4 regions of the Kineococcus anabasis genome follow, and region 2 is predicted to be linked to each of the others. Evidence: riboswitches for the same ligand, from Rfam matches in the RefSeq annotation. Region 2 holds a riboswitch; each other region holds the start of a gene.
What was found. A riboswitch is a leader RNA that binds a small molecule or an ion and turns the genes downstream of it on or off. The one in region 2 is predicted to bind cyclic di-AMP.
Positions count from the first base shown of each region.

Region 1: linked by a shared signal. The riboswitch ahead of ACYQBY_RS04000 (C40 family peptidase) and the one ahead of ACYQBY_RS20065 (M15 family metallopeptidase) in region 2 are both predicted to bind cyclic di-AMP.
Region 3: linked by a shared signal. The riboswitch ahead of ACYQBY_RS08090 (C40 family peptidase) and the one ahead of ACYQBY_RS20065 (M15 family metallopeptidase) in region 2 are both predicted to bind cyclic di-AMP.
Region 4: linked by a shared signal. The riboswitch ahead of ACYQBY_RS19040 (LysM peptidoglycan-binding domain-containing protein) and the one ahead of ACYQBY_RS20065 (M15 family metallopeptidase) in region 2 are both predicted to bind cyclic di-AMP.

Region 1 covers NZ_BAAIHU010000002.1:98,944-105,920, reverse strand. The annotation lists gene ACYQBY_RS04015 (LacI family DNA-binding transcriptional regulator) at 1-794, opposite strand, end outside; gene wrbA (NAD(P)H:quinone oxidoreductase) at 911-1,522, opposite strand; gene ACYQBY_RS04005 (HNH endonuclease) at 1,649-2,143, opposite strand; gene ACYQBY_RS04000 (C40 family peptidase) at 2,530-3,426, opposite strand; cyclic di-AMP (ydaO/yuaA leader) riboswitch at 3,432-3,560, opposite strand; gene ACYQBY_RS03995 (metal-dependent transcriptional regulator) at 3,767-4,459, opposite strand; gene ACYQBY_RS03990 (cryptochrome/photolyase family protein) at 4,549-5,925, shown strand; gene ACYQBY_RS03985 (malonic semialdehyde reductase) at 5,994-6,620, shown strand.
Region 2 covers NZ_BAAIHU010000013.1:48,067-55,043, forward strand. The annotation lists gene ACYQBY_RS20060 (cytochrome P450) at 1-1,088, shown strand, start outside; gene ACYQBY_RS20065 (M15 family metallopeptidase) at 1,161-1,928, opposite strand; cyclic di-AMP (ydaO/yuaA leader) riboswitch at 1,934-2,062, opposite strand; gene ACYQBY_RS20070 (hypothetical protein) at 2,548-4,470, shown strand; tRNA gene ACYQBY_RS20075 (tRNA-Lys) at 4,633-4,705, opposite strand; gene ACYQBY_RS20080 (hypothetical protein) at 4,754-4,921, opposite strand; gene ACYQBY_RS20085 (hypothetical protein) at 5,360-5,983, shown strand; tRNA gene ACYQBY_RS20090 (tRNA-His) at 6,082-6,154, opposite strand; gene orn (oligoribonuclease) at 6,263-6,910, opposite strand.
Region 3 covers NZ_BAAIHU010000004.1:99,286-106,262, forward strand. The annotation lists gene ACYQBY_RS08060 (DUF72 domain-containing protein) at 1-526, opposite strand, end outside; gene ACYQBY_RS08065 (DUF1353 domain-containing protein) at 565-1,455, shown strand; gene ACYQBY_RS08070 (VOC family protein) at 1,459-1,803, opposite strand; gene ACYQBY_RS08075 (vanadium-dependent haloperoxidase) at 2,046-3,392, shown strand; gene ACYQBY_RS08080 (hypothetical protein) at 3,461-4,159, shown strand; gene ACYQBY_RS08085 (hypothetical protein) at 4,297-4,467, shown strand; gene ACYQBY_RS08090 (C40 family peptidase) at 4,515-5,003, opposite strand; cyclic di-AMP (ydaO/yuaA leader) riboswitch at 5,008-5,162, opposite strand; gene ACYQBY_RS08095 (hypothetical protein) at 5,296-5,421, shown strand; gene ACYQBY_RS08100 (alpha/beta fold hydrolase) at 5,511-6,287, shown strand; gene ACYQBY_RS08105 (VWA domain-containing protein) at 6,291-6,977, opposite strand, start outside.
Region 4 covers NZ_BAAIHU010000012.1:108,244-115,220, reverse strand. The annotation lists gene ACYQBY_RS19050 (ABC transporter permease) at 1-1,052, shown strand, start outside; gene ACYQBY_RS19045 (TrmH family RNA methyltransferase) at 1,097-1,762, shown strand; gene ACYQBY_RS19040 (LysM peptidoglycan-binding domain-containing protein) at 1,862-2,548, opposite strand; cyclic di-AMP (ydaO/yuaA leader) riboswitch at 2,550-2,729, opposite strand; gene ACYQBY_RS19035 (lysophospholipid acyltransferase family protein) at 2,925-3,755, opposite strand; gene ACYQBY_RS19030 (SDR family oxidoreductase) at 3,943-6,237, opposite strand; gene ACYQBY_RS19025 (carbon starvation CstA family protein) at 6,616-6,977, shown strand, end outside.

The DNA of each region.
Region 1 (6,977 bases), on a different contig from region 2:
TCCGCCGCGGCCTGCACCACGCCGATCGCCATGAGGTCCCCCGCGGCGAACACGGCCGTCGGCGGCTCCGGCAGCCGCAGCAGCGCCTCCAGCGCCGCGCGCCCGGACTCCACGAAGAAGTCGCCCGGCACGACGTAGCCCTCCGGCACCGGCAGCCGGGCCTCGGCCATCGCGGCGAGGAACCCTGCGCAGCGCTCGTCGGCGGGGAGCATGCCGGGCCCGCCGGTGACGGTCGCGATCCGGCGGTGCCCCAGCGCCACGAGGTGCTCCACGGCCAGCCGGGCGCCCTGCCGGTGGTGGACCCCCACGTAGGAGGCGCGCGGCCCGCGCACGGGCAGGTCCAGCCCCACGCAGGGACGACCGGAGGCGATCAGCGCGTCGACCGCGGGCAGGTGCGCGTTGACCGCCATCAGCGCCACGCCCTCCAGGCTGTGCTGGGCGGCGATGCGCACGAACGCGTCCTCGGAGGCGTCGGTGCTCTGCGGGGAGAGCAGCAGCAGGTGGTAGCCGGTCTCGGACAGCGCCATCTTCAGCGCGACGAGCAGGTCCTGCAGGAACGGCTGGCGCCCCTTGGTGCGGACGTAGTCGGTGTCCCAGATCAGGCCCACGGTGTCCGAGCGGCGGCGCACGAGGGCGCGGGCCGGCTGGTTCGGCAGGTAGCCGAGCTCGGCGGCGACGGCGCGCACGCGCGCCCGGGTGCTCTCGCTGACGTCGGGGCGGTCGTTGAGGGCCCGGGAGACGGTCGCGATGGACACGCCGCTGCGCCGGGCCACGTCCCGGATGTCGACCCCCACGCTGCCCCTCCCCTCCCGGCACGGGCCGGCCAGGTGTGGACCGGTTTCCGGGCGAAGGGTACGGGCAGCGGGGCACACCGCGCGGGCACCCGGGCGGGGCGCCCGCGCGGCGGGGGTCAGCGACCGGCCTTGAGCGCCTTCGTGATCTTCACGACGCGGCGGGCCTGGACGGCGGCCGCCGTGCGGGTCACGTCGCCGACGGGGTTGTCCCCGTTGCCGTCGACGTGGGAGGTGCCGTAGGGGTTGCCGTCGGCGAACTTGGAGGGGTCGGTGTAGCCGGGGGCCACGACGATGCCGCCGAAGTGGTGGATGGTGTTGTAGAGCGCGAGGAGCGTGGACTCCTGCCCGCCGTGCTGGGTGCTGGAGGACGTGAAGCCGCTGTAGACCTTGTCCGCGAGCAGCCCCTGGGCCCAGAGCCCGCCGAGGGTGTCGATGAACTGCTTGAGCTGGGCGGCGATGTTGCCGTAGCGGGTGGGCGAGCCGAAGATCACGGCGTCGGCCCAGGTCATGTCGTCCTTGTCCGCCTCGGGCACGTCCTGGGTCGCGGCGGCGTGCTGCGCCCAGCCCTGGTTGCTCTCGACGGCCTCCTTCGGCGCGAGCTCGTGCACCTTGCGCAGGCGCACCTCGGCGCCCTCCTGCTCGGCGGCCTCGGCGATCGCGCGGGCGATCTCGTAGTTCGTGCCGGTCGAGGAGTAGTAGATGACGCTGAGACGAACCGGGTCACTCACTGTGTTCTCTCCAGAACTCGGGGGCGAAGTGGTGGACTGCTCAACTTCATCCCCGACGCTATGCCGCCCGCCCGGAGCACGCCACCCGGCCGCAGGGGCGCCCGGCGGGGGCACCGCCGGACCGGGTCAGGCCGCCGCGGCGAGGAACTCCTCCCAGCGCGGGTCCGCCTGGTCCGCGCCCCGCACCACCCACGACGCCCCGCGGGGCGCCATCGGCGTGAACGGCAGGTTCCAGCCCATCTCCTCGGGCGTCCGGTCGCCCTTGGCGTTGTTGCAGCGCACGCAGCAGGCCACGAGGTTCTCCCACGAGTCCGGGCCGCGGCGGCTGCGCGGCAGGACGTGGTCGACGGTGCTGGCCGGGCCGCGGCAGTACGCGCAGCGGTGGTGGTCGCGGCGCAGCACCCCGCGCCGGCTCACGGGCACCGTGCGCCCGTGCGGCACGCGGACGTAGCGCCCGAGGAGGATCACCGACGGCCTGGCCAGGGTGAGGGTGGCGCCGATGACGGGCTCGCCGTCCTCCACGACCACCGAGGCCTTGCCCGACAGGACCAGGACCAGCGCCCTGCGGAAGGTCACCACGGCGAGCGGTTCGTAGCCTGCGTTCAGCACGAGGGTGCGCACATCCACCTCCACCGACGAGAAGAGGCGCCGTCCCGGGATGGGAGGGCGCCTCTGATGAGGACGGCGTGCACCGGCACGCGCACCGAATGGTGGTGGTGGCTGTGGATCGATCCGCCCACACCTCTCCTGCGCCGTGGGCGCGCACCCGTCCCCGCGAGCGGGTGGGTCGGTGGGGTGAGCACTGTGCCTCCGTGGTGCCGTCGTCGTGGATCGCACTGTACGTCCGGCTCCGCCCCACGTCACCCTCCACGCCCGACCGGCCGCGTCCCGCTCACCCCGGCCCCACCCGCAGGGGGGACGGCGACGGCCCGCGCGGCCCCGCCGGGGGGCTGCGCGGGCCGTCGCCGCGGGTGGTGCCGAGCGCCCGGAGGACGCACCGGCTCCGCTCAGAGGACGCGGCCGAAGAAGGCCGAGCTCGTCCAGATCTTGCGCTTGGTGACCGTCTTGCCGGCCCGCGGGGAGTCGAACATCATCCCGTCGCCGGCGTAGATGCCGACGTGGTAGACGCGGCCACCACCGTTGGCCATGAAGACCAGGTCGCCGGGCAGCGCCTCGGCGGCGGGGACCCGCCGCGAGGCGAGCATCTGGTCGTGGGAGACGCGCGGCAGGTTCACGCCGATCTCGCGGAAGACGTGCCCGGTGTAGCCGGAGCAGTCGAAGCCGCGGGGGGTCGTGCCGCCGTAGACGTACGGCGTGCCGATGTAGCGGGCGGCGATCTCCAGCACCTGCGCGCGGCGGTCCACCGGGGCCGGCGCGGGGGCCGGCGCGGGCGGCGGGGCCGGGGCGGGGGCCGGCGGCGCGACCGCGGCGGGGGCCGGCGGCGCGAGGACCTGCGGTGCGACGTCGCCGCGCGGGGCCGGCGCGACACGGGCTCCGCTGCGGGAGGCGCGCGCGATGCGGCCGGCGTCGAGGACGCCCTGGATCGCGGCGCGGTGCGTGCGCGCCTCGACCGCGGCGGGGGCGGCCTGCTCGACGACCGGGGCGGGAGCCGGGGCCGGGAGCGTGGCGAACGCGGTCTGCACGGTCGCCGGGGCGGCCTGGAGCGGGGCGGTGACGATCCCGGCGGCGGGCAGCGTCCCCGTGGTGGCGACCGCTGCGGGAGCGGCCTGCACCGTCGCGTCGGCGGACACGGCGACGGAGAGGACGAGGCCGGAGGAGGCGGCCACGACGGCCGTGCCGCGGCCGACGGCGCCGACGTTGCGGCGCAGGCTCTCGGAGGCGGTCGTCAGCGGGGTGAGCGGGCGCGCGGCGGCACGGTGGCGCGCCGAATGGCGGGTCGACAAGGTGGTGAACCTCTCCGACGCCTGCGAGGTGAGCTGTCGGGTTCGGACGGGAGTATCGCCCGGCCGGTTCGCACCGGCTTCACCCCGAGGACCACCCGCACCCGACCGGAGTCAGGACCGAGCGGCCCGAAAAAGTGGTTCCCCCACCCCTGCCATGCGTTCTCGCGGGACCTGGGGCGGTGGCAGGGCTCGGCGTCCGCACCAGGACTCCCCACCGCACGGTGGGAAGCGGCGCGACATTAACCCAGTCCGGCGGAGGAAGTCACGCCGCTGTCACGAACTCGTGTCGGGAGCGTGCGAAAAATTTCGTTGCGTCACCACCCGATCACGGTCAGTCCGGTCACCGGGGTGCGGGCACCTCCACGAAGACGTGGGACGCCTGCGCCGCCGTCAGGTCCACCTCCCGGCCGTCCAGCACCAGCGCCAGCCCCTGCGGCCCGCGCCGCACCCCCACCTCGGTACCGGGCCGCAGGCCCGCCGCGGCGAGGCGCCCCATCAGGTCCTTGTCCGTCTGCACCGGCTCGCCGAGGCGGCGCACGACCACCGGCCGGCCGGTCGCCTCCACCGTGGTCAGGGGCGCCACGCCCGCGCGGAAGTCCTCCGCCTCACCGCTCTCCCCCAGCTCCGCCAGGCCCGGGATCGGGTTGCCGTACGGCGAGAAGTGCGGGTGCTCCAGGATCTCCACGAGCCGGCGTTCGACGTCCTCGGAGATGACGTGCTCCCAGCGGCAGGCCTCCTCGTGGACCAGCTCCCAGTCCAGGCCGATGACGTCGGTGAGCAGCCGCTCCGCCAGGCGGTGCTTGCGCATGACGCGCGTGGCCTTGACCCGCCCCTCCTCCGTCAGCTCCAGGTGGCGCTCCGCGCTGACGTGCAGGAGCCCGTCGCGCTCCATGCGGGCGACCGTCTGCGACACCGTGGGACCGCTGTGGTGCAGGCGCTCGGCGATCCGGGCCCGCATCGGCACGATGCCCTCCTCCTCGAGCTCGAAGATCGTGCGGAGGTACATCTCGGTGGTGTCGATGAGGTCGCTCACGCGCGCATTCTCGGGCATGGGCCCGACCGGTGCACGCACCCGCCGCGCTCCCCGCGCGGGCGGCTCCCCGCGCCGCTAGCGTCCCCGCCGTGACGACACCGGGCCCCGGGCGGGCCGCCGTGCTGTGGTTCCGCCGCGACCTGCGCCTGGGCGACCTGCCGGCCCTGCACGAGGCGGCGGAGCGCGGGCCCGTCCTGCCGCTCTTCGTCCTCGACCCCGCCCTGTGGGGACCCTCCGGCGACGCCCGCCGCGCCTACCTGCTCACCTCTCTGCGCGCGCTCGACGCCGACCTCGGCGGGACCCTCGCCGTCGTGGCGGGCGACCCGGTGGAGGTCGTGCCGCGCCTGGCGGCGCAGGTCGGCGCCGCGAGCGTCCACGCCAGCGCCGACACCGGGGTCTACGGCCGCCGCCGCGACGAGGCGGTCGCCGCGGCCCTGGAGGCCGCCGGGCGCGCCCTGGTGCGCACCGGCACCCCCTACGCCGTCGGCCCCGGCACCCTGCGCACCGGCGCCGGGGAGCCCTTCAAGGTGTTCACGCCGTTCGCCCGTGCCTGGCGCGCCCACGGCTGGCCCGCACCCGCCGGGCCGCCCCCGCGGGCGCGGTGGCTGCGCGGGGCCGCGCCCGGCGTGGACGGCGAGGACTGGCCCGCCGCCCCGGACCTGGGGGACCTCAGGCTGCCCCCGCCGGGCGAGCAGTTCGCGCTGCTGCGCTGGCGGGAGTTCCGCGACACCGTGCTCGCGGGCTACGACACCTCCCGCGACCGCCCCGACCTCGACGGCACCTCCCAGCTCTCCGCCGCCCTGAAGTGGGGCGAGGTCCACCCGCGCACGCTCCTGGCGGACCTGGCCTCCTCCGGCTCACCGGGCGCGGAGGCGTTCCGCACGGAGCTGGCCTGGCGGGAGTTCTACGCCGACGTGCTGTGGCACCGGCCGGAGAGCGCGCGGGAGTACCTGCGGCCGGAGATGCAGCGCCTGGCCTACTCCGAGCCCGGGGATGCCTTCGAGGCGTGGGCCGCCGGGCGCACCGGCTTCCCCTTCGTCGACGCCGGGATGCGGCAGATGCGCGCCGAGGGCTGGATGCACAACCGGGTGCGGATGGTCGTGGCGAGCTTCCTCGTCAAGGACCTGCACGTGGAGTGGACCTACGGCGCACGGGAGTTCATGCACCGGCTGCGCGACGGGGACCTGGCGAGCAACGCCCACGGCTGGCAGTGGGTGGCGGGGTCGGGGACGGACGCGGCGCCGTTCTTCCGGGTCTTCAACCCGGTGACGCAGGGGCAGCGCTACGACCCCGACGGGGACTACGTGCGCCGCTTCGTCCCCGAGCTGCGGCACCTGCCGGGGGCCTCGGTGCACGAGCCGTGGAAGGCGGCGGACGGCTACGCGCACGGCTACCCCGAGCGCGTCGTGGACCACGCCGCCGAGCGGGCGGTGGCGCTGGAGGGCTACCGGCGCGTGAAGGGCTGAGGGAGGCGGGAACATCCCGGGACCCCCGGACTGTTTGCAGGTTCAAGCATTCCGTCGAGGAGGTTCCCGTGACCACGTCCCTGCCCGCCCCCCGCACCGAGCAGCGTCCCGCCACGCTGGACGAGGCCGGCGCCCGCCTGCTCTTCCGCGACGCCCGCACCGCCAACCGCTGGCTCGGCACGCCGGTCGGCGACGAGCAGCTGCGCGCCGTCCTCGACCTCGCCAAGTGGCCGCCCACCGCGCTGAACTCCCAGCCGCTGCGCCTCCTCGCCGTGCGCAGCCCCGAGGCCCGCGCCCGGCTCGTCCCGCACATGAGCGGCGGCAACGCCGCCAAGACCGCCACCGCGCCCCTGACGCTGATCGTGGCCGCCGACGTCGACTTCCACGAGGACCTGCCGCGCCTGGCCCCCGCGGTGCCCGGCGCGCGCGACTTCTTCCCCGACGAGGAGGCCCGGCAGGGCGTGGCCGTGTTCAACGCCGGCCTGCAGCTGGGCTACCTGGTCCTCGCGATCCGCGCCCTGGGCCTCGCGGCCGGGCCGATGACCGGCATCGACGCCCCCGCGATCGAGCGGGAGTTCCTCCCCGACGGGCGTCACCGCGTGGTCGCGGTGGTCAACGTGGGGGTGGAGGACCCGGCCGGCACCTACCCGCGGGCGCCGCGGCTGGACTTCGACGAGGTCGTCACCACCGTCTGAGGCACCGCCTGCGCGGGGCGCGGCGCTCCCGCGTCCGGACGTGGAGAACCCCCGGGCGCTTCCTCCTGGTGGAGGGCCGGCTGGACGGGCCGGCGCCCGGGGGTCCCGGTGACTGCCTGGGATTCGCCGCGCTGCGCGGGGCGACCAGAGCGGTCAGCGTCCTGCACACAGCTGCTAGCTGGCAGCCACCTCACGTGTCCGAGAGTTCTGCATGCTCTGGACCACCTCCTTCCCGTGTACGAAAACGGTACGACGGCTCCCGGGCCGCTGTCACGTCGAATTACGGGGCGACGTGCCCGGCGACTCCCACCGCCCCCCGCGCCCTCCCCCCGCGCCCTCCCCCCCGCCGCCCATCTC
Region 2 (6,977 bases):
TGCTCACGAGCGACGGGGAGACCTGGCGGCGGCACCGGCGCGTGGTGCAGCCCGCGTTCCACCACGGCCGCCTCGACGCCGTCGCCCGGCAGGCGGGCGTCGCGGCCCGGCGGGTGCGCGCGCGGTGGGCGCAGGCCGGCCCGCAGGAGCCCGTGGACGTCGCGGAGGGCCTCTTCGCCGCCGCGCTGGAGGTCGTGGGCCACCTGCTGGCCGACACCGACCTGGCGGGCGAGGCGCTGGCCCCGGCCGCGCACCGGCTCGTGGCGGCGGTGGAGGAGGCGCTGGCGGCGGTCGTGGCGGGTGCGAGCAGCCCGGTCCCGGCGTCCTGGCCCACCCCGAGGAGGCGGCGGCTGCGCCGGGCGGTGGCGCGCGTGGACGAGGTGTGCGAGCTGCTGGTGCGGCTGCGCCGGGAGGCGGGCGTGGGCCCGGACGACACCGACGTCCTGGCGCTGCTGCTGCGCGCCGGGCTGCCCCCCGGGCAGGTGCGCGACGAGCTGGTGACGTTCGTGGTGGCCGGCCACGAGACGGTGGCCTCGGCGCTGACGTGGACGCTGCACCTGCTCGCGCGCCACCCGGGGGAGCAGGCGCGGCTGCACGCCGAGCTGGACGCCGTCCTCGGGGGGCCGGGCGGCCGCGAGCCCGGCTGGGACGACCTGCAGGCGCTGCCGTTCACCCGCGCCGTCCTGGAGGAGTCCCTCCGCCTGTACCCGCCGGCGTGGGTGGTGACGCGCCGCGCCCTGGCCGACGACGTGGTGGCGGGGGTGCCGGTCCCCGCGGGCACGCTCGTCATCGTCTGCACGTGGGCGCTGCACCGGCACCCGGCGCTGTGGGAGGACCCCGAGGCGTTCCGCCCGGGGCGGTTCCTGGAGCGGGTGCGCCGGGAGGGCTACGTGCCGTTCGGGGCCGGGCCGCGGCTGTGCATCGGGCGGGACGTGGCGCTGGTGGAGGGTGTGCTGGTGCTCGCGTCCCTGCTGCGGGACCACGCCCTGCGCCCCGCGCCCGGCCCGGAGCCCCGCGTGGAGTCGCTCGTCACCCTGCGCCCCGCGGGGGGGATGCCGCTGCTGGTCTCCGCGCGCCGGCGCGCCTGACGCGGCGACGGCCCCACCGCACGGCCGGGAGGCCGCGCGGCGGGGCCGCGGGGAGACGTGCGGTGGTGCGGGTCAGGCGGTGTACGTCCAGTGCCAGGGCTCGCCGGGCACGTCCTCGTCGTAGCCGAACTCCGCCGCGTGGGCGCGCAGCCACTCCAGCGTCCCGTTCGCGGTGTCCACGTCGATGCTGAGCCCCCAGCCGTGGTTGCTCGTACCCGGCCGGGCGGCGAGGCCCCCGTGGCCGTAGAGACCCTTGCGCACCGCGAGGGCGACCTGCTCGGCGTAGGAGCGGTAGGAGTCGGTGACGCGCAGGGTGATCCCGTCGCGGCCCGCGGCCTCGGACATGCGCTGGAAGGCTTCCGCCGCCGGGGCCCACATGGCGTGCGCGCCCTGGCCGATCGGGTGCAGCGCCTCCGGCGGCAGGCTGCCGTTGCCGAAGCGCACGAGGTCGGCGGGGACGCCGTCGGCGTCCCGCTGCGGCGGCGGCGGGGGCGCCTCCGGCAGGGCGGCGAAGCTCGTCTCCACCGCGACCACGACGGGCGCGGCCACGGGGGCGGCGACGGCCGCGGTCTGCACGGCGCCGAACGCGGCGCCGGCGAGGCCCGCCGCGGCGCCGCCCACGACGGCCGTGGCGCCGCCCGCGACGGCCGTGGCGGTGCCACCGCGGACGGCGGCGTCCGCGGCGCCGGTGAGGGAGACGACCAGGCCGGTCGAGGCGGCCACGACGGCGGTGCCGCGCCCCGCGGCGTACACGGTCCGGCGCAGGCTGGTGGTGGCGGTCGTCAGCGGGGTGAGCGGGCGCGCGGCGGCGCGGTGGCGCGCCGGAGGGCGGGTCGACAAGGTGGTGAACCTCTCCGACGCCTGCGAGGTGAGCTGTCGGGTTCGGACGGGAGTATCGCCCGGCCGGTTCGCACCGGCTTCACCCCGAGGACCACCCGCACCCGACCGGAGTCAGGACCGAGCGGCCCGAGAAAGTGGTTCCCCCACCCCTGCCATGCGTTCTCGCGGGACCTGGGGCGGTGGCAGGGCTCGGCGTCCGCACCAGGACTTCCCACCGCACGGCGGGAAGCGGCGCGACCCTAACCCGAGCGGGGCGGGGATGTCACGTCGGGGTCACGGTTGTCCAGGGAGCGAGATGTCAAGTGACACAACATGTTTCGCTGCGTCAGCGACTCGTTGCTCATTGTGGGGACCTTCGTGGCGCAGGGTGGTGGTGCGGCGACGGTGAACACGTGGCGCACAGTTCTGAAGCCGGTGCGAAACGTGATTCCCGGGTGGGTGGCGGTATCGCGTGAGCCCGTCCGGGTGAACACGCAGGGCCGGATCGCACCGAACGGATGAGGCCGCGAGCCGAATTCCCGACGCATCCGTCGCGCAACGCTCCCTAGCGTTACCGTCGGTCGACCACCAGCCCACCGGAGTGCACCGCGCCCGGGTGCGGCCGACACCTGGAGCCCTCATGACCGCCCCTGATGAGCTGCGGCAGTACCTCGCCGAGGAGTTCCGCCGCCTCGACGACGGCGTGCGCGCCCTGCACGCCCGCCTCGACTCCCTCGAGGACGCCGTACGTCCCGCGGCCCCCCGCGCGGACCCGCCCGCACCGGCCGCCGTGCCGTCGCCCGCACCGACCGCCGTGCTGCACCCGCCGGTACCGGCGCCCCAGGCCCCGCCCCAGGCCCAGCCCTACGCGCCCCCGCCGCGCGGGCGGCGGGAGCCGCGGCCGTCCACGGGCGCCGACCGCGAGAGGCTGCTCTCGCGCCTCTTCGCCGCCGTGGGCACCGTCATCACCCTCGTCGGCGTCACCTACCTCGTCGTCCTCGGTGTGCGGCACGGCGTCTTCGGCCCCGTGCCGCGCACGGTGTCCCTGGCGGTGCTGTCCCTGGGCCTGCTCGCCGCCGGCGCGCGGGTCCGCACCCGCGCCGGGACCGGCGCCGGCGCGGTGTCCCTCGCCGCCGTCGGTCTCACCGGCCTCTACCTCACCCTCGTGGCGACGACCGCCGTCTACGGGTGGCTGCACCCCGTGCCGGGGCTGCTGGCCGCGGTGGCGCTCGCCCTGGCGGGTCTGGAGGTGGCCCGCCGGTGGTCCAGCGAGGCGCTCGGCGTCGTCGCGGTCACCGCGGTCTGCGCCCTCGTGCCGTTCGTCGCGGGCCTGGAGGGCCTGCACCTCGTGGGTGCGCACGTCCTCGTGCTGGCGCTGGGCTGTGCCCGGGTCCTGCGGGCGCGCCCGCGCTGGCGCACCCTGCACGTCGCCGTCCTCGCGCTGCTGTGGCTGCACACCACCTCGGCGGCGCCGCTCGCCGGGCTGGAGCCCCGGGGTGCCGTGCTGGCGGTGACCCTCGCCGCCCCCGTGCTCGTCTGGGCGTGGGCCCTGCTCGGCTCGCGCGACCCCCGGCAGGACCGCTACCTGGCGGTGGCCGCCGCCGTGTACGCCGTGCCGGTCTTCACGCTCGTGCAGATCCAGGGCGGTGACCGGTTCGTCGTCGCGGTCCTCGCGCCGCTGTCCGTCCTGCTCGCCGCCGCCGCGCTGCTGACCGGCCGCGGCCGCAGGCCTGCCGGGGTGGCCGTGCGCACCACGCTGTGGGCGGTCGCCGCCTCGTTCGTCCTGGCGATGACGCTGCACCTGGTGGCCGCCCCGTACGCGGTGGCCTTCCTGCTGGGGCAGGCGCTCGCGCTGGACGCGCTGAGCCACGTCTCCCGCACCAGGACCGCGTTCGTCACCTCCCTGGCCTTCGGCCTCGTGGCCCTCACCCAGCTGCTGGCGCGGGTCCTGCCGACGGACCTCGTCGACCCCTCCGCGCTCGCCGGCACGGCCTCGTGGCCGGACGTCCTCTCCGCCGTGCTGCTCGTGGTGTGGGTCCTCTCCACCGCCGGGGCGCTGGGGCGGCTGTGGCCGGCCGCCCTGCCGGTGCCGTCGGTGTGGTGCCCGGCGCTCGTCCTGCTCTGGTACGGCACCGCCGCCGCCGCGGTCCCCGCCGGTGTCCTGCTCGTCCCGGGGACCGACGGCTTCCTCCTCGGGCACCTCGTCACGACCCTCGGCTTCGCCGCCGTCGGTTTCGCGCTCCTCGGCGCCTTCCTGTCCCGGGCCCGCGTGGCGGCCCTGCGCGACGCGGGCCTGGTGGCGATGGGCGCGGCCGTCCTCAAGGTCCTCGTCGACGCCAGCGTGCTGGAGGGCATCCAGCGGGTGGGGGCCTACCTCGGCGTGGGTCTGGCGCTGCTGGTGCTCGGGGTCCGGTACGGCCGGCGGCTGAGCACCTCCCAGGTCGTCGAGCCGGACAGCGTTCCGGACGGGGGGCCGGGCGGCGATCCGGACGCTGCGGCGGGCCCGGCGCCGGCTGCCGTGCCCGGACGTGCCACCACGGCGGCGGGCGGCGGCACCGCCTGAGCCGGGGCGGACCCCGGGCGGCGGGGACCCCGCCGCCCGGGGACCCGGGGTCCGGGGGCTGCGGGGGCGGGCCGGCGCCGGGTCCTCGATCCGTCCGGCGGGACGCCCCGGAACGCGGGACAGGCCCCCTGAGCATGCTCAGGGGGCCTGTCTTCTCGCGAGTGCGCCGTCAGGGACTCGAACCCCGAACCCGCTGATTAAGAGTCAGCTGCTCTGCCAATTGAGCTAACGGCGCAACGGGTCGAAACCCTAGCAGGCGTGCTCGGCAGGAGCGAAATCGGCTTCAGCCGCGGGTCCACCACTCCTGCTCCGGCAGTCCCTCGGTCTCCAGCAGCTCGCGCGAGTGCGGGCCGTCCGGAGCCACCATGTCCATGATCAGCGACAGCGGGATGTGGTCCTGCAGCATCGACAGCGCCGGCTCGGGGTTGCTCCCGTGGTCCTGGTGCGACATGTGCGTCCTCCGGGTGGTGGTGCCGAGGTGGTTCCTCGGGGGGGTCGAGAACTAGTTCGTCGTGAGGATGCCGGTGCTTGAGGAGCCCGGCTCGGGACAACGCTTTCGGAGCAGGGCCCCGCTCTCCGGCTGGACGGCGCGCCCGGCCCGTGACACCGCCGAGGGCAGGTGCCCGGCGCGGAGGGCCGCGGCGAGACGGCGTCGCTGCCTGCGGCGGAGGGTGGCGCGCTCGAGCGGGGAGATCATGACCACGACGCTAGGGAGCGGCACCGGCCCGGCGCATCGGACGGCGGCGTGACACCGGGTCAGCCCCAGAGCGGACCGCGCCGCGCACCGCGTCCACCCCCGGGACCCGCCGGCCGCCCGCGGGACGGCCGGATCCCGGTGGACGGGGCGCGCCGCGCGCCGGAGACTGCGGAGGGTGGGCCGTGCGGCGGCATGGGGGTGGTCACGGTGTGGGGGTGGTCGATCCGCACCAGCATGCCGCAGGAGCTGCTCCTGGGCCTGTACCTGCGCGACGCCGCCTGCCTGCGGCCCCCCGTGCCGCACGTCCCCGCGGCGGACCCGCCCGTCCCCGCGCACGAGGGCCTGCCCGGCGTGGGACCCGCCGCCGCGCAGTGGTCGCGGTGGTGGGCCGGCGCCCTCGCCGACGGCCCCGGCGCGCTCACCGGCGTCCTGCCGCCCACCTTCCCGGGGCTGCGCGGGATGCCGGAGCTGCGCGGTCTGGCCGAGCTGCTGCTGGAGGACGCCGTGCAGTGGTGCGCGGCCCAGCGGGAGCGGGAGCGCCGGCTGGTTCGACGCGTGCCCACGGCCCTGTTCGAGGTCGGCCTCGTGCACGACCTCGAGGTGAGCACCGGGCGCCGCATGCCACCGGTCGACCTGGTGCTCGTCCACCTGCCGGTGCGGGGGCGGCAGTGCCTGCGCCTGCCCGGTGGGCGCCACCTCGTCCCCCTGGAGCTGCGCGCGGACCGCGACGCGTACCTGGCGTGGCTGCGGGGCCGGCTGGAGGAAGCGGTGCTGGCGGCGCGGCCCGGGCCGCTGGGGGAGACCCCGGGACGCTGACCGGGACCCGCATCCGGGAGGCGTGGTCCAGCCCGCCGGTGCGGGAGCAGCCGGGAACGCGGAGAGCCCGGCCGCTGGGCGACCGGGCTCTCCCGAGGGGTGAGTGACGGGACTTGAACCCGCGACTTCCTGGACCACAACCAGGTGCTCTACCAGCTGAGCTACACCCACCACGCGCGGCGTCGGAGCGACGCGCGACGGAAGAAGCATAGCCGCTGCCGAGGGTGTGCTCGCCACCGGTCACCCGGCCGGGCCCCGCGGGCCGGGACGGGGCGGACCTCAGTCCGCCTCGGCCACCTGCGGGCGCAGCTCCAGCCGGCTCCCCGCGGCGCGCGCCGTCACCGAGTCCGGCCCGGGGTCCTGCACGAAGAGGACCTCCCGGTAGTACTTCAGCTCCTGGATGCTCTCGCGGATGTCGGCCAGCGCCCGGTGCCCGCCGTGCTTCTTCGGCGTGTTGAAGTACACGCGCGGGAACCAGCGGCGCGCCAGCTCCTTCAGGGAGGACACGTCGACGATCCGGTAGTGCAGGTGCCCCACGAGACCCGGCATGTCCCGGGTGAGGAACGCGCGGTCGGTGTGCACGGAACTGCCCGCCAGGGGCGCCTTGCGCGCCTCGGGCACCCAGGTCCGCACGTACTCCAGGACCGCCGCCTCGGCCTCCGCCAGCGTGCGGCCGGCGGGCAGCTCGGCCAGCAGCCCCGAGGAGGTGTGCATGGACACGACCACCGGGTCCATGGCCTCCAGGGCGGCGTCCGGGGGCTTGACGACCACGTCGACACCGGTGCCGAGCACGTTGAGGTCGGCGTCGGTGACGAGGGCCGCGACCTCGACGAGGGCGTCACGCTCCAGGTCCAGGCCCGTCATCTCGCAGTCGATCCAGACGATCCGGTCCTGGACCCGGTCCTGCGGCTTGTCCTGCGCCCCGATCGGGGACCCCTGGGCGGCGTTGCTGCTCACCGCGCCAGCCTAGGCCAGCGACCGCGGCGTGGCCCGC
Region 3 (6,977 bases), on a different contig from region 2:
GGGCCGTGGCCCGCAGGACGCACGGCAGGTTCGCACCGCTCATCACGCAGTACGCGGCCCCGTGCTCCGCGAGCAGGGCGTACACCGCCTCGTCGTGCCAGCTGGGGTGCCGGAACTCCACCGCGACCCGCACCCACGGCGGCAGCAGCGCGAGGAACCAGCGCAGCCGCTCGTCGTCGCGGGCGTGGTCGGGGCGCAGCTGCACCAGCAGCACGGCGCGCCGGTCGCGCAGCTCGTGCCAGCAGGCGGTGATGCGCTCGACCCAGCGCTCGGGCGCGTACAGCCGCTTGGCGTGGGTGAGGCCGCGCGGCGCCTTCACGGACATGGCGAAACCCTCCGGCAGCCGCCGGTTCCACGACGCGAACGCGGCCTCGCGCGGCCAGCGGTAGAAGCTCGCGTTGAGCTCGACCGTGCCGAACTCCCGCGCGTAGTGCGCCAGCCGCTCCCGCGGCGGTGTCCCCCGCGGGTAGAGCACGTCCTCCCAGTGGTCGTAGCTCCAGCCCGACGTGCCCACGAACAGCCCCACTCCACCTCCCGGTCCCCCGCCGTGGCACGCTACGGCCCGTGCCCGCGCCCCGCGCCCCGGAACTGCCCGCGCTGCGGCCGGCGCACCTGGTGCGCAGCGGGTTCTTCTCCCCCGCCGACCCGGGCGCTGTCTGGGCGGGGGACGTGGTGCTGCACCGCCACGTCGAGGACGGGGACCCGGCGCGCGAGCGGTTCCGGCTGCCGGAACCCCTGGGGTACTGGGACGAGCACGTCGGGCCGGTGGTGGTGCCCGCTGATCCCGCGACGTTCTCCTCGGACCTGACGTCGGTCCCGCGCCTCCTGACGTGGCTGGTCCCCACGACGGGGCAGCACCTGCCCGCCTCCCTCGTGCACGACGGCCTCGTCGCGGCGCAGGGCGAACCGGCGTCGTACCTGGCGCGCCGGCCCGTGGACCGGGTCACCGCCGACCGGGTGTTCCGCGACGCGATGCGCGACCTGGGCGTGCCGTGGTTGCGCCGGGAGCTGATGTGGGCGGGGGTGTCGGTGGCGACGATGCTCACGGGGCCGCCGTCCCGGACGTGGCGGGCGTGGGTGGCGGTGTCGGTGATGGCCGCGACGATCGCGGTGTTCGGCACGCTCGCGACCGTGGACCTGGTGGACCTGGCGGCCCCGCTGCCGTGGATGGGGCGGCGGCCCTGGTGGGCGGAGGTCCTGAACGGGGCGCTCGCCGCCGTCGTCGTGCCGCTGCTGCTGGCGGCGACGTGGGGGCGGCGCCGCCGGGCCGGTGCCGTGGCCGGGGTCGGCACGGCGCTGGTGTTCCACGCGACGGTCGCGGTGGTGCTGGTGTTCTCGGCGTTCAGCGCCGCGGAGAACCTGCTGTCGCGCCGGTTCCTGCCCGCCGCGGCGTGGGGGGCGCTGACCGGGGCGGTCCTCGCGGTGGCGGGGGCGGTGGTGGCGCTGGCGCGCTGAGGTTCAGCCCGCCACGAAGCAGAACTCGTGGCCCTCGGGGTCGGTCATGACCTGGAACGAGCCCTTCTCGTCGGTGACGGTCCGCCCCACCGGCGTGGCGCCGAGCGCGACCGCGGCGGCGACGGCCGCGGGGATGCCGTCGACCTCGATGTCGAGGTGCACGCGGTTCTCGGTGGTCCCCGCCCCGGGGACGGGCTGGAAGGACAGGCGCGGGAAACCCGGGGGCTCGACGTGCGACCAGCCGCGCTCCCGGTCCACCGGCACCCCGCCGAGCAGGCCGGCCCAGAACCTGGCGAGGGCGGCGGGGTCCGCGCAGTCGACGACGATCTGGTCCAGGCGCGGCCGCACCGGTGCAACGTAGCGGATCGCCGGCCCGGGCGGACCGGAACCCGGCAGGACGGGCCGCGGTGCGGGTGGGGGGTTGCGCGCGGATCGGAGGGGAACCCGGTCCCCGGGTGCGGTTCCGGGAAACCCGCACGGCGGGAGGCCCTGCGCTGCAAGACTCCGCTGGCGGCCGGCGACGGGGCGGGCCGCCGGACGGGGGGCGGTCGGCGATGGGCGGTACGGGTTCCGGCGGGAGCCGGACGGGTGTGGGCGGCGTCCTGTCCAGACGGCGGCTCCTGGGTGCGGCGGCGGCCGGGCCCGCGTTCCTCCTCGCTCCCGGGAGCCCGGCGCGGGCGCAGGCGGGTCCCGGTGCGACGTTCACCGCCGGGCACGGCCCCGAGGTGGCGGCCGCCTGGCTGCGCACCCTCTACCGGGTCACCGCCACCGAGGGCCTCACGCCACCGTCGGCGGCACGGGCGTACGCGTACTGCTGCGTGGCGATGTACGAGGCCGTCGTGGCGGGGATGCCGGGCTACCGCTCCACGGGCGGCCAGCTGAACGCCCTGCCCCGCCTCCCCCGCCCGGTGCAGCGCTCGGGCACCGACTGGCCGGCCGCGCTGAGCGCCGCCGTCGCCACCACCGCGGCGGCCCTGCACGCCGGGGCGTCGGCCGCGTCGCTGGACCTGCTGGCCCGCACCCACGAGGACGTCGTGGCCTCGCGCCGGGCGGCCGGCGTGGAGGCCGGCCCGCTGCGGGCGTCGCTGGAGTTCGGGCGCGGGATCGGTGCGGCCGTGGCGGGCTGGGCCGCCGGGGACGGTGCCGCCGAGGCGGGGCGACTGCCGTACACGCCGCCCGTCGGGGAGTCGCTGTGGGTTCCCACGCCGCCGAACTTCGGCACCGCCGTGGAGCCGCACTGCGCCCGGGTCCGCACGATGGTCCTGCGCTCGCCCGACGAGATCGCCCCGCAGCCACCGCTGCCGTTCTCCGCGGAGGTGGGTTCCGCCTTCTGGCTGCAGGCGAAGGCGGTGCACGAGCAGGCGGCGCTGAACACCGACGAGACACGCGACGTCGCCCGGTTCTGGACGGACAACCCCCGCTTCTCCGGGATGCCCGCCGGCCACTGGCTGCACATCGCGCTCCAGGCGTGCGAGCAGCGCGGCCTGGCGCTGGACCGGACGGTGGACGCGCTGGTCCGCACCGGCGTCACCCTGCACGACGCGTTCACGAACTGCTGGACGTGGAAGTACCGGTACAACCTGCTGCGTCCCGTGACGTACGTGCGCCGCTACGGCATCGACCCGGGGTGGCAGACCTGGGTGAACTCCCCGCAGTTCCCGGAGCACACCTCGGGGCACTCGGTGGGCTCGTGTGCGGCGGCGACGGTGCTGACGTCGTCGCTGGGCGCGCTGGCCTTCGACGACACGTCCCTGGCCACGACCGTCGGCATCGTGCGGCGGACCCGGCACTACCGGAGTTTCCGCGAGGCCGCGGACACCGCCGCACAGAGCCGCATCTACGGGGGGATCCACTACCCCCACGGCGTCGCCAGCGGCAAGACGCAGGGCGACGCCATCGGGGAGCTCGTGGACGCCCGCCTGCGCACCGCGCCCTGAGCGCGACCCCGGCCCCTTCCGGAGCCCGGCGCGCCCGCGCCGGGGAGACGACCACGAGGAGATCAGCCATGCCGTCCCACCCGCTCCGCACCGCGCTGCTGCGCACCGCCGCGGCCCTGACCGTGCCCGGGGTCCTGCTCGCCACCGCCGGTCCGGCGGCGGCCGCGCCGAAGGACTCCACCAGCACCAAGCGCTCCGGCGCCTCGGCGTTCGTCAAGTGGACGGAGTACGACTTCGAGAACCTGCTCCCCATCCCGGACAGCAACGTCCACGTCGGGTTCCTGTCCGTGTCCAAGGAGGCGCGCGGCACGTTCCTGCACGGGCAGATCACCGACTGGCAGTGCGACCCGGGCGAGGTCCCCGGTGGGCACGCGGAACCTGGGACCCCGGGGACCTGCGACTACGTCCGTGACCGCATGCTGGGTTCCGAGGCGATGACGCTGATCGTGGACGCGCGCGCGGGGACCGCGGTGGCGACCGGTGAGGTCATCGTCAGCAACGGCGGCCACGGCGGTCCGGGGACCGAGCTGGGCCGGGTGCCGGCCCGGGTCGAGCTGCGCGGCAGCGGGCCGATGGCGTCCTACACCAGCACCGAGACCTGGAACGACGGGACGTCCACGTACCGGAGCAGGATCCGCGGGGTGGCGAGCGGCGACGCCGTGGTCACCGGCGCGCTCGGGGCGATGGGCTTCACCGACGACCGTGACGACGTCTCCTACGGGTCGTTCCGCACCTACACCGAGGTCAGCCGGGAACGCATCGGCTGACGCCCACCACCGGGTGGCGGGGGCCGGGGCGACACGTCCCGGCCCCTGGTCGCGTCCGCGGCCTTGTCCGCCGCGGACCCCGGGTGCACGCTGGAGGAGCCGCCCGCCGGGGCGGCCGGAGCGGGAGGAGTGCCACCGTGGCGGATGAGGAGGACCCGCGCGAGCGGTTCCGCGTCCTGCCGGAGCCGGTGCGGCTCGGGCAGACGTTCGCGGTCCACGACATGTCGACGGCCGCCGCCGTCGGGATGCTGGGAACGGGTGTGTTCCTCGCACCGGACGGCGCGGGCGGCGACGGCGGGAGCGACTGACCTGCGGGGCGGCGGTGCGTGGGCACCGCCGCCCCGGGGGGCCGGCCTCAGACGCGGTGGAACACCACCGCGGACGTCCAGATCTTCCGCTTGCTGATCGAGCGGCCCGAGCGCGGGGAGTCGTACATGAACCCGTCGCCGGCGTAGATGCCCACGTGGTAGGCGCGCCCACCGCGGGTGGGGAAGAACACCAGGTCGCCGGGTCGGGGGTCGGACACCCGGCGGGTGGCGTGCATCTGCTGGGTGGCCGTGCGGGGCAGGTGCACCCCGAACTGGCGGTACACGTAGCCGGTGTAGCCGGAGCAGTCGAACCCGGCGGGGGTGGTGCCGCCGTACCGGTACGGCAGGCCGACGAACCGGTGGGCGACGTCGAGGACGGCGCGCGCGTCCACGACGGCCGCGGCGGCGGGCGCGGCGGCCAGCACGGGCGCGGTGAGGCCCGTGCTGATCCCGGCGGCCAGGAGCAGCGCGGCGGGGGCGGTCAGGAAGCGGGGACGACGGCGCGCGGGCGCGCCGGAGGACATGCGCTCGGGCATGGCGGACTCACCTCTCGACGCCTGCGAGGTGAGCTGTCGGGTTCGGGTGGAAGGTTCACCCGGCTCAGGTCGTGAGCTTCACCCCGAGGACGCGGCTGGTGCCGCGCCCGGTAAGTGGGTCCCCCGCCCTCTGCCGTGACGGTCTCGCGTCGCCCCCAGCGCCGGCAGAGGCTCGGCGCACGCTGGGAGCACCCCGGAGGGATCTCCAGGGCAGCCGGAGCTTACTGTGCGGAGTGAATCGTGCCAACCCTGTGACAGTGCTGTGCATGTGGGTGTGGCGCCGGATCACCCTGTGTCCTCACCCCCGGACGGGGGCCGTCAGGTCGTCCACGGGGCGGCGGGTGCCCCCGGTGGCCACCGCGCGCAGCGCCGCCGCGTCAGCCCCACGGCGTACCGCCGCAGCTTCCGCACCGCCTGACGCGTGCCCACGGCGAACACGGCTCCCGCGGTCCGCCGCCGCCCTCCACACTCGCCGGGACAGCGCTGCGCACCTCCGGGAGGCACACCGTGGGCGAGGTCCTCGGGCACGACCTGCTGGGCGACGGGCCGCGCCGGGTGGTCGTCCTCAACGACTGGCTGAGCGACACCGGCGCGTGGGACCCCGTGCGCCCCTCCCTCGACGGCGGCACGTCCACGTGGGCGTTCGCGGACGTGCGGGGGTACGGGCGCTCCCGGCACCTCACCGCGCAGCCCTCGGCGGCGGCCGTCGCGCGGGACGTGGTGGCCCTGGCCGACACCCTCGGCTGGGAGCGGTTCGCCGTCGTCGGGCACTCCATGACCAGCCTGCCCGCCCTGCACCTGGCGCAGCACTCCCCCGGCCGCGTCGAGCGCGCCGCCGTCCTGACCCCGCCGCCACCCGGGGGTCTCGGCGCCGACGCGGCCGCGGTGGACCGGATGCGCGCGCTGGCGCTCGCGGACGACGAGGGCCGCCGGGGGGCGCTGCGCTCGATGTGGGGCGTCCGGCTGACCCCCGGGTGGCTGGAGTTCAAGCTCGCCGGGTGGCGTGCCGCCGCGGACCCGCGGGCCGTCGCCGCGTACGTCGAGATGTTCGCCCGCGACGGGGTCGCGGAACCGTCGGCCCCGGCCCGGGTGCCGGTGCTCGCGGTGACCGGGGAGGAGGACGGCGAGCCCCTGCGCGCCACCGCGGTGCGGGCGGGCTGGGAGCCGCTGTGCCCGCGGTTCGCGCTGGAGGCGCTGCCCCGGTGCGGGCACTACCCGATGCAGGAGATGCCGCCCCTGCTGGCGGCGGTGCTGGAGCGGTTCCTCGGCGAGGCGGAGAGCTGACCCCTACGGCAGCAGCCCGTTCGCGCGCGCCTGCACCAGCCAGCCCGGGTACTCCGTCATCAGCAGGTCGAACAGCTCGTCGTCCCCGATCGCCGCGGGGTCCTCCACGCTGAAGAAGTCCGCGTTGTCCACCAGGCGCCCCGGCATCTCGTCGAGCTGCTCGAGGAACTCGAACTCCCCGCCGGACGTGCGGCCCCAGCCGCGCCGGGTGGACCGCTTGGCCGCCAGGTCGCGCGAGGAGCGGCCGATCGCCATGAACTGCCAGAACAGCGGCTCGTAGCTGCTGGAGCGGACCTGCTCGGCGGTGACGTCCTGGTCGAACGTCTGCCCGTCGGTGACGAACATGACGTACACGGGCACGTCCGCGCGCAGCGGGGTGCGGCGCTCTGAGTCGGAGCCGAAGTAGTGCCGGCGCAGCAGCTTCATCGCCTTGCCGTAGTAGGTGGAGGGCTCCAGCCTGCTGCGCAGCGGGTCGGTGAAACCCGTGACGGTGCCGAGGTCCAGGGCACCCGCGGCGTGCCCGTCGCGGCCGAACAGGAACACGTCCACCGCGCCGTCGTCGTCGAAGCGCAGGCCGAGCGCGAGGATCCGCTCGCACAGCTTCTGGATCTTCCCGCTGAGGTAGAGGCGGGCCATGGAGCCGCTGATGTCCAGGCACAGCGCGACCCGGGCGGTGTGCTCGCCGAGGCC
Region 4 (6,977 bases), on a different contig from region 2:
CCGGTGGCGTGCAGCGGTACGAGGTGGCGGCGGTCGCGGGCACGGCGCCCCTGCTGGCGGGGGGCGGGGACGGCGCGGGCGGCGCGGTGGTCGCGGTGCGCCGCGTGCGGGACGTGGCCGGGGCCGAGGCCCTGGTGCGCGCCGGCTCGGTGGACGCGGCGCTGCTGCCAGGTGCCGCCGGGCGGGTGGAGCTGGTGGGGGACGGGGCGCTGCCGCCGGGGCTCGTGGCCGCCGTCGCGGAGCGGGCGCGGGAGGCGCAGGTGCTGGCGGGTCTCGCGGAGGCCGGGGTGCCCCGGGAGCGGGCCGCGCGGTTGCTGGCGACCCCGGCGCCGGCGCAGCGGCTGCTGGCGCCGGGGGCGGTGGACCCGGCCACGGTGCTGCTGCTGGGCCTGGCCTCCGCGGTCCTGTTCTCCCAGGTGGTGCTGGTCTTCGGCTTCGGCTTCGCCATCGCGCAGAGCGTCGTGCAGGAGAAGCAGACGCGGGTCGTGGAGCTGCTCGTGACGGCGGTGCCGGTGCGCCTGCTGCTCGTCGGGAAGATCGTGGGCAACGGGCTGCTGGCGCTGGGGCAGCTGGCGCTGCTGGTGGCGGCGGGGCTGGCGGGGGTCGCGCTGGGCGGCTCGGGGGCGCTGCGGGACCTGCCGGCGCTGCCGGTGGCGGCGCTGTGGTTCCTGGTGTTCTTCGCGGTGGGCTTCGCGATGCTGTCGTGCCTGTGGGCGGCGGCGGGGGCGATGGCCAGCCGGCTGGAGGACCTGACGTCGACGGCGACGCCGGTGCAGCTCCTCGTGCTGGTGCCGTTCTGCGCGGCGGTGCTCGTGCAGGATCCTGGTCCGGTGCAGACCGTCCTGTCCTACGTGCCGCTGTCGTCGCCGCTGGTGATGCCGCGGCGGGTCCTGTCGGGCGACGCGGCGGCGTGGGAGCCGTTCGCGGCGCTGGCGCTGGTCGCGCTCACGGCGTGGGTGCTGGTGGTGGTGGCGCGGCGGCTCTACGAGAACTCGCTGCTGCGCACGGGCCGGGCCCTGGGGCTGCGCGCGGCGTGGGCGCGGCCAGAGTGAGCGGGGAGCCGCACGGGGTGAGCGAGCAGGACGGGCTGGACGCCGTGCCCTCCCGGTCCGGCCCGCCCGGCGGGCCCGACCCCGGCGCGGAGCGCGTGGTGGGGGTCGGGCCGTGGCCGGGCGGGCCGGCCGCGTGGCCCGGCGATGCCCGTTTCGACCCCGAGTTGCTCGCAACGGGCGACCGCCGGAACGTCGAGGACCGCTTCCGGTACTGGTCCAACGAGGCGATCGTCGCCGAGCTGGACCGGACGCGGAACGCCCTGCACGTGGCGGTGGAGAACTGGCAGCACGACGCGAACATCGGCTCGGTCGTGCGGACCGCGAACGCGGTGAACGCCGCGGGGGTGCACGTGGTGGGCCGCCGCCGCTGGAACCGGCGCGGCGCGATGGTCACCGACCGCTACCTGCACGTGCGGCACCACGCGGACGTGGGGGAGCTGGCCGCGTGGGCGCGCGGTGCAGGCCTGACCCTGGTGGGGATCGACAACGTGCCCGGGTCGGTACCCCTGGAGACGTTCGACCTGCCCCGGGACGCGCTCCTGCTGTTCGGTCAGGAGGGGCCGGGGCTGTCGGCCGAGGCGCTGGCGGAGTGCGCCGCGGTGCTGGCCATCGGCCAGTTCGGCTCCACCCGCTCGATCAACGTGGGCGCGGCGGCGGCGGTGGCGATGCACGCCTGGGTCCGCCGGCACGTCTTCGGCCAGGTGCCGTAGCACTCCCCGGCGCCGCCCCGCCCGGCGCGGGGACGTCCTGCCGCGCGACACCGGGGTGTCGCGCCCAGGACGTCCCCGTTCCCGCGGGGTGGGTGGGGCTCAGGGCAGGCGCAGGACCTGGCCGACGCGGATGGCGCCGGGGTTGGCGCCGATGACGTCGCGGTTGGCGTCGTACACCGCACGCCAGCCGCCGCGCACGCCGTTGCGGGTGGCGATGCGGTACAGGGTCTCGCCGGGGGCGACGGTGTGGGTGCGGGCGCCGGCGAGGTGTGCGGGCGCCGGGGCGGGGGCCGCCGCGGGAGCGGGGGCCGGCGCCGGGGCGGGGGCCGGGCGGCCCAGGAGGCGGGCCTCGGCGCCGACCGGGTCGGCCGCACCGCGCAGGCCCAGCTTGCGGGAGCACGAGGGCCACGCACGCCAGCCCTGGCGGGCCAGGGTGCGCTCGGCGACGACGATCTGCTGCTCGCGGGTGGCGCGGTCGGCGCGGGGGGCGAACTGCCCGCCGCCGAAGGCGTTCCAGGTGCCGCGGCTGAACTGCAGGCCGCCGTAGTAGCCGTTGCCGGTGTTGATGTGCCAGTTGCCGCCGGACTCGCAGCGGGCGAGGCGGTCCCACTCGGACTCCGCCGCGGCGCTGGCGCTGCCGGCCGAGGAGACGATCATGGTGGCCCCGGCGGCGCCGGCGGCCAGGGTGAGGGCGCCGCGGCGGGCGAGGGCGGCGGTGACCGGCGCGGACTCGGCGCGGTGGCGGGGGGTGTGCTTGGGGGTGCGGGCGCGCGGGAACGCAGACATGACGGATGACCTCCAACGCCTGCGAGGTCAGCTGTCGGGTTCGGGTCGAAGGTTGTTGACCCGGCCGCCGGGAGGCGGCTTCACCCCGAGGACGCACCGCAAGCGGTGTGTCCGAGGAACCTGTGGGTCCCCCGCTCCTGCCCGTTCTCGACTCCTGTGCCGGTCGCGGCGGGCAGGACTCGGCGTGTCCGCGACCGTGCCCCGTCGTCGACGGGGCAGGGCGAAGGTAACAAGTTCGCAAGGATCCGTACACATCGGAGACGTTTGTCACACCACGACTGCGCACAGTTGACAAGCGGTGTGACGGACGGGGCGCGTGTGGGGACCGACCCCCGCGCGCCCCGACCGGTCCGCTCCCGGTGCGCCGTGCGGCCGCTCAGCGGCCCCGCGCGGCCCCGCGCGGCCCGACGGGCCCGTCGGCCGCCTCCGACTCCGCCAGCAGCTTCACCACGGCGTCCTGGATGCGCGGGGTGAACGACGAGGCCTTCTCGCCCGGCACGCCCCGCAGCGGCTCGCCGAAGCGCACCGTCACGCGGGGGCGGCCCGGTGCCGGCCAGTTGCGCCTGGGCGGCATCGCCTCGTACGTGCCCCGCAGCGCCACCGGCACGACGGGCACGTCGTTCTCCAGGGCGACGTACGCGGCGCCCTTCTTGAACTCCCGCAGCCTGCCGTCGTAGGAGCGGCCCCCCTCGGGGAACCAGATGAGGTTCCAGCCCTGCGCCAGCAGGTCCGCCGGGGTGCTGGAGACACCGCCCCGGCGCTCCAGCGGGAAGGTGCCGATGACCAGGCCCGAGGCCGTGGCGCGCCACCACACGTCGAAGAAGTAGTCGGCCGCGGCCGCGGCCGCCGTGCGCCGGCGGCGCCTGCCCGGCAGCGCCCGCAGCAGCACCGCGGTGTCCAGGTGCGAGGAGTGGTTGGCGACGATCACGACGGGGCCCTCGATGCGGTCGAAGACGTCCGCGCCGAACACGTCGGTGGCCACCTCCGCACGCAGCACCGGGAACAGCAGCCCCCGCTGCAGCCCGGTGCGCACCGCGGTCGCCGGCCGGGTGCGCACCCAGTCGTTGGAGTGCACCCGCTTCGGGCGCCGCTCACCCCCCGGGCCGCCGGGGCCCGCGGACCCGCCCGCACCCGGCGACCCGCCCCGCAGGCGCTGCACGAGGGCCAGCAGGCGGGAGGGACCGGGCGTCGACATCAGCATGGTCATCGGCGGGCCTCCTCGCCCTGGGCCGTCGCGGCGGCCGGTGTTCCCGCAGCGGCGGTGTGTGTCTCGGCCGCGTCCGCGGCGCGTGGGGTGGCACGGGGCACGCCGCGCATCCAATCACGGAACCCCCGGCGGGGCCGGTCGCCGCCGCGCGGGCGGCGACCGGGCCGCCGCGGGACCGGTCGCGGGGTCAGTCGCGGCCCGCCAGGATGCGCTGCGGCAGGCGCAGCCGGCTGCTGGAGGCGTCCGTCGTCCAGTCCACCACCGGCCAGCGGGCCGCCCGCGCCGCCCGGAACAGCGGCACGTCCGGGGACACCGCCGCCGGGGAGCCCACCGTGCGAAGCAGCGGCAGGTCGGAGTGGGAGTCCGCGTAGGCGTGGCCGGCGGCCAGGTCCGCGCCCTGCGTCTCGGCGTACCGGCGCAGCCACGCCGCCCGCGACTCGCCCACCAGCGGCGGGGAGGTCAGGAAGCCCGTCGCGCGCCGGCGCCCCTCGCCGTCCAGCCGCTCCTCCAGCTCCGTGCACACCACCTCGTCGAACAGGCCCGTCAGCGGCCGGGTGATGGGCCGCACGTCGCCGGTCATGAGGATCGTGCGGTGCCCCGCCTCGCGGTGGGCCGAGATGCGGCGCAGCGCGTCGGAGCTGATCTGCGCGAGGAGCTGCGGGCCCACCACGTCGTCCACGTACGCCTCGAGCTCGTCGAGGTCCACGCCGGCGTAGCCGCGGAACAGCGAGCGCAGGAAGCTGCCGCGGTCGCGGCGCTCGGCGCCGATCCACCCCGGCAGGCGGCCGCTGATCCGCGCGAACTCCCGCACCCGCGCGCCGGCGTCGAGCTGGGACAGGCGCAGCTGCAGGTACGTGTCCACGACGGTGCCCGGCTTCAGGGTGCCGGCGAGGTCGAACACCGCCAGCACGGGCGCGTCCCCCTCCGCCACCGGCCTGAGGGGGCGCAGCCCCGAGGCGGCCTCGCCCTCCTTGCGGCGGCGGCGGATCTCGTCGTACTTGCGCATCTGCGCCGTGACGGAGGGGCAGTGGATGTCCTCCACGTACTCCCGCCAGTCGATCACCGCGGTGTCGAAGCCCCACGCGTCCACGTCCGCCGGGTCCAGGGAGCGGTGCAGGGCGAGGGTGTTGTCGTCCGCGAAGCGCAGCTCGGCCTGCGTGTAGACCTGGTACAGCTCCATGTAGCGGCGCAGGAACTCCAGCTGGCGGCGCTGCTTGTCGAGCTTGCCGGCGGTCTCGCGGGCCCGGCGGCTGCGCGGGGCCACGCCCAGGGCGCGGTCGGCCAGCCGCAGGGCCAGCTCGCCGCGCACGAGCTGCTTCTCCACCTTGTCGGCGCCGGGGAAGGCCCACACCGGCAGCTCGGCGGGAGCCCGGTCGAACGGGTGCCGGCCGAAGTAGGCGCGGATGTGCTCGTACAGCGTGCGCAGCGTCACGGGGTTCCGGGCGCCGGAGCTGACGTGGTAGTACGCGGGCGCACCCAGCGCCGGCGGCGTGGCGGCCACCTTGAGGATCGCGTTGACGACGTGGTCGATGGGCACGACGTCCATCACCGAGTCCGGCGCGGCGGGGAACTCCGGCAGCTCGCCGCGGCCGTAGGCCAGGATGATCGGCTCGGCCATCTTGAAGCCCTCGATCCACCCCGGGTGCGGGTGCTTCAGCGCCGACTCGATGATGCTGGGCCGCACGATGCTCGTGGGGACGACCGGCGCGGAGAGCTGCTCGACGACCCGCTCGCCCATGGCCTTGGTGAACGTGTAGACGTCCGTCCAGCCCAGGGTGCGGGCGCGCTCGCGGCCGGCGGCCTTCTGCTGCTCCACCACCCACTCGCAGCGGCGGCGCTCGGCGTCGGCGGCGGCGGTCAGCGGCCCGGCGTGCCCGTGCTCGCGCTCGGCCTCCCGCAGGAACCGCGTCAGGTGCTCCTGGGTGCGGGAGAGGTCCTCGATGCGCGCGGCGACCCGCTCGGCGGCGGCGGTCTCCACGGACCGGTCGACGGTGTGGTCCACGGCGCGCTCGGGCACCGAGCCGCGTCGGCGGCCGCCGACGTAGGCGGTGGAGATGTGCACGTAGTGGATCTGCGAGGCGGTGCGCCCGTCGGCCTCCAGCACGCGCTGCACGAGGCGCTCGGTGCCCAGGACGTTCGTGCTGAACGCCTCCTGGATCACCGGGTCGAAGGAGACGTCCCCGGCGCAGTGGATCACCACGTCGAGGTCGCCGGGCAGGGCGGGGACGTCGTCGAGGTCGGCCTCGAAGACCTCCAGCCGCTCGGCGAGGACCCGGTCGGCGTCGAGGCCCGCGAAGATGGGCTTGCGCAGCAGCTTGCGCATGCGGTCCTCGCCGGACTGGCCCGGCTTGGGGCGGACGAGGGCGACGACCCGGGTCCCGGGCAGGTCCACGAGCAGGCGCTGCAGCAGGGCCTCGCCCACGAATCCGGTGACACCCGTCAGGAAGAGGCGCTTGCCGTCGAGCTCGTCAGCCAGTCTCACGAGGAGGAATCCAACCACGTCACCGGGACGGGGCCGTCCGCCCGCGGCGCCGCCCGGACCCGTCCGGGTGGTGCCGCGCGGCCTGTCCGCGTGACACGGGGGGACGCGGGAGGCCAGGATTCGCGCGGGGCGGCCAGGCAGCGGCGCCCCCGTCGCCACGGCGGGTGCGGCGGCGCCGCGCGCTCACAGGGTCGTGGGCGCACGGGGCCACGGGCCGGCACCGCCGGGCGGCGCGGACCGCACGAGGAGGCGGCTGTGTCCACGACCACCAACCCACCCGGGGGCGGCACCCCGACCCCACCCGGGGGCGGCTCCCACACGCCCGGCGGGTCCGGCCCCGCCGGCGCCCCGTCGAGGCGGCGGCCGACGGCGGGGGGCATCGCGCTGTGGACGGCGGTGTCCCTGCTGGGCGCCACCGCCTGGACCGTGCTCGCCCTCTCGCGCGGGGAGCGGGTGTCGGCGCTGTGGATCCTGTTCGCGGCGCTGGCGTCCTACGCGATCGCGTACCGGTTCTACGCGCGGTTCATCGCCACCCGCGTCCTGCAGGTCGACGACCGGCGCGCCACCCCGGCCGAGCGGCTGGAGAACGGCCTCGACTACGAGGTGACCGACCGCCGGGTGCTGTTCGGCCACCACTTCGCGGCCATCGCGGGCGCCGGGCCGCTGGTCGGGCCGGTGCTGGCCGCGCAGATGGGCTACCTGCCCGGCACGATCTGGATCGTCGTCGGCGTCATCTTCGC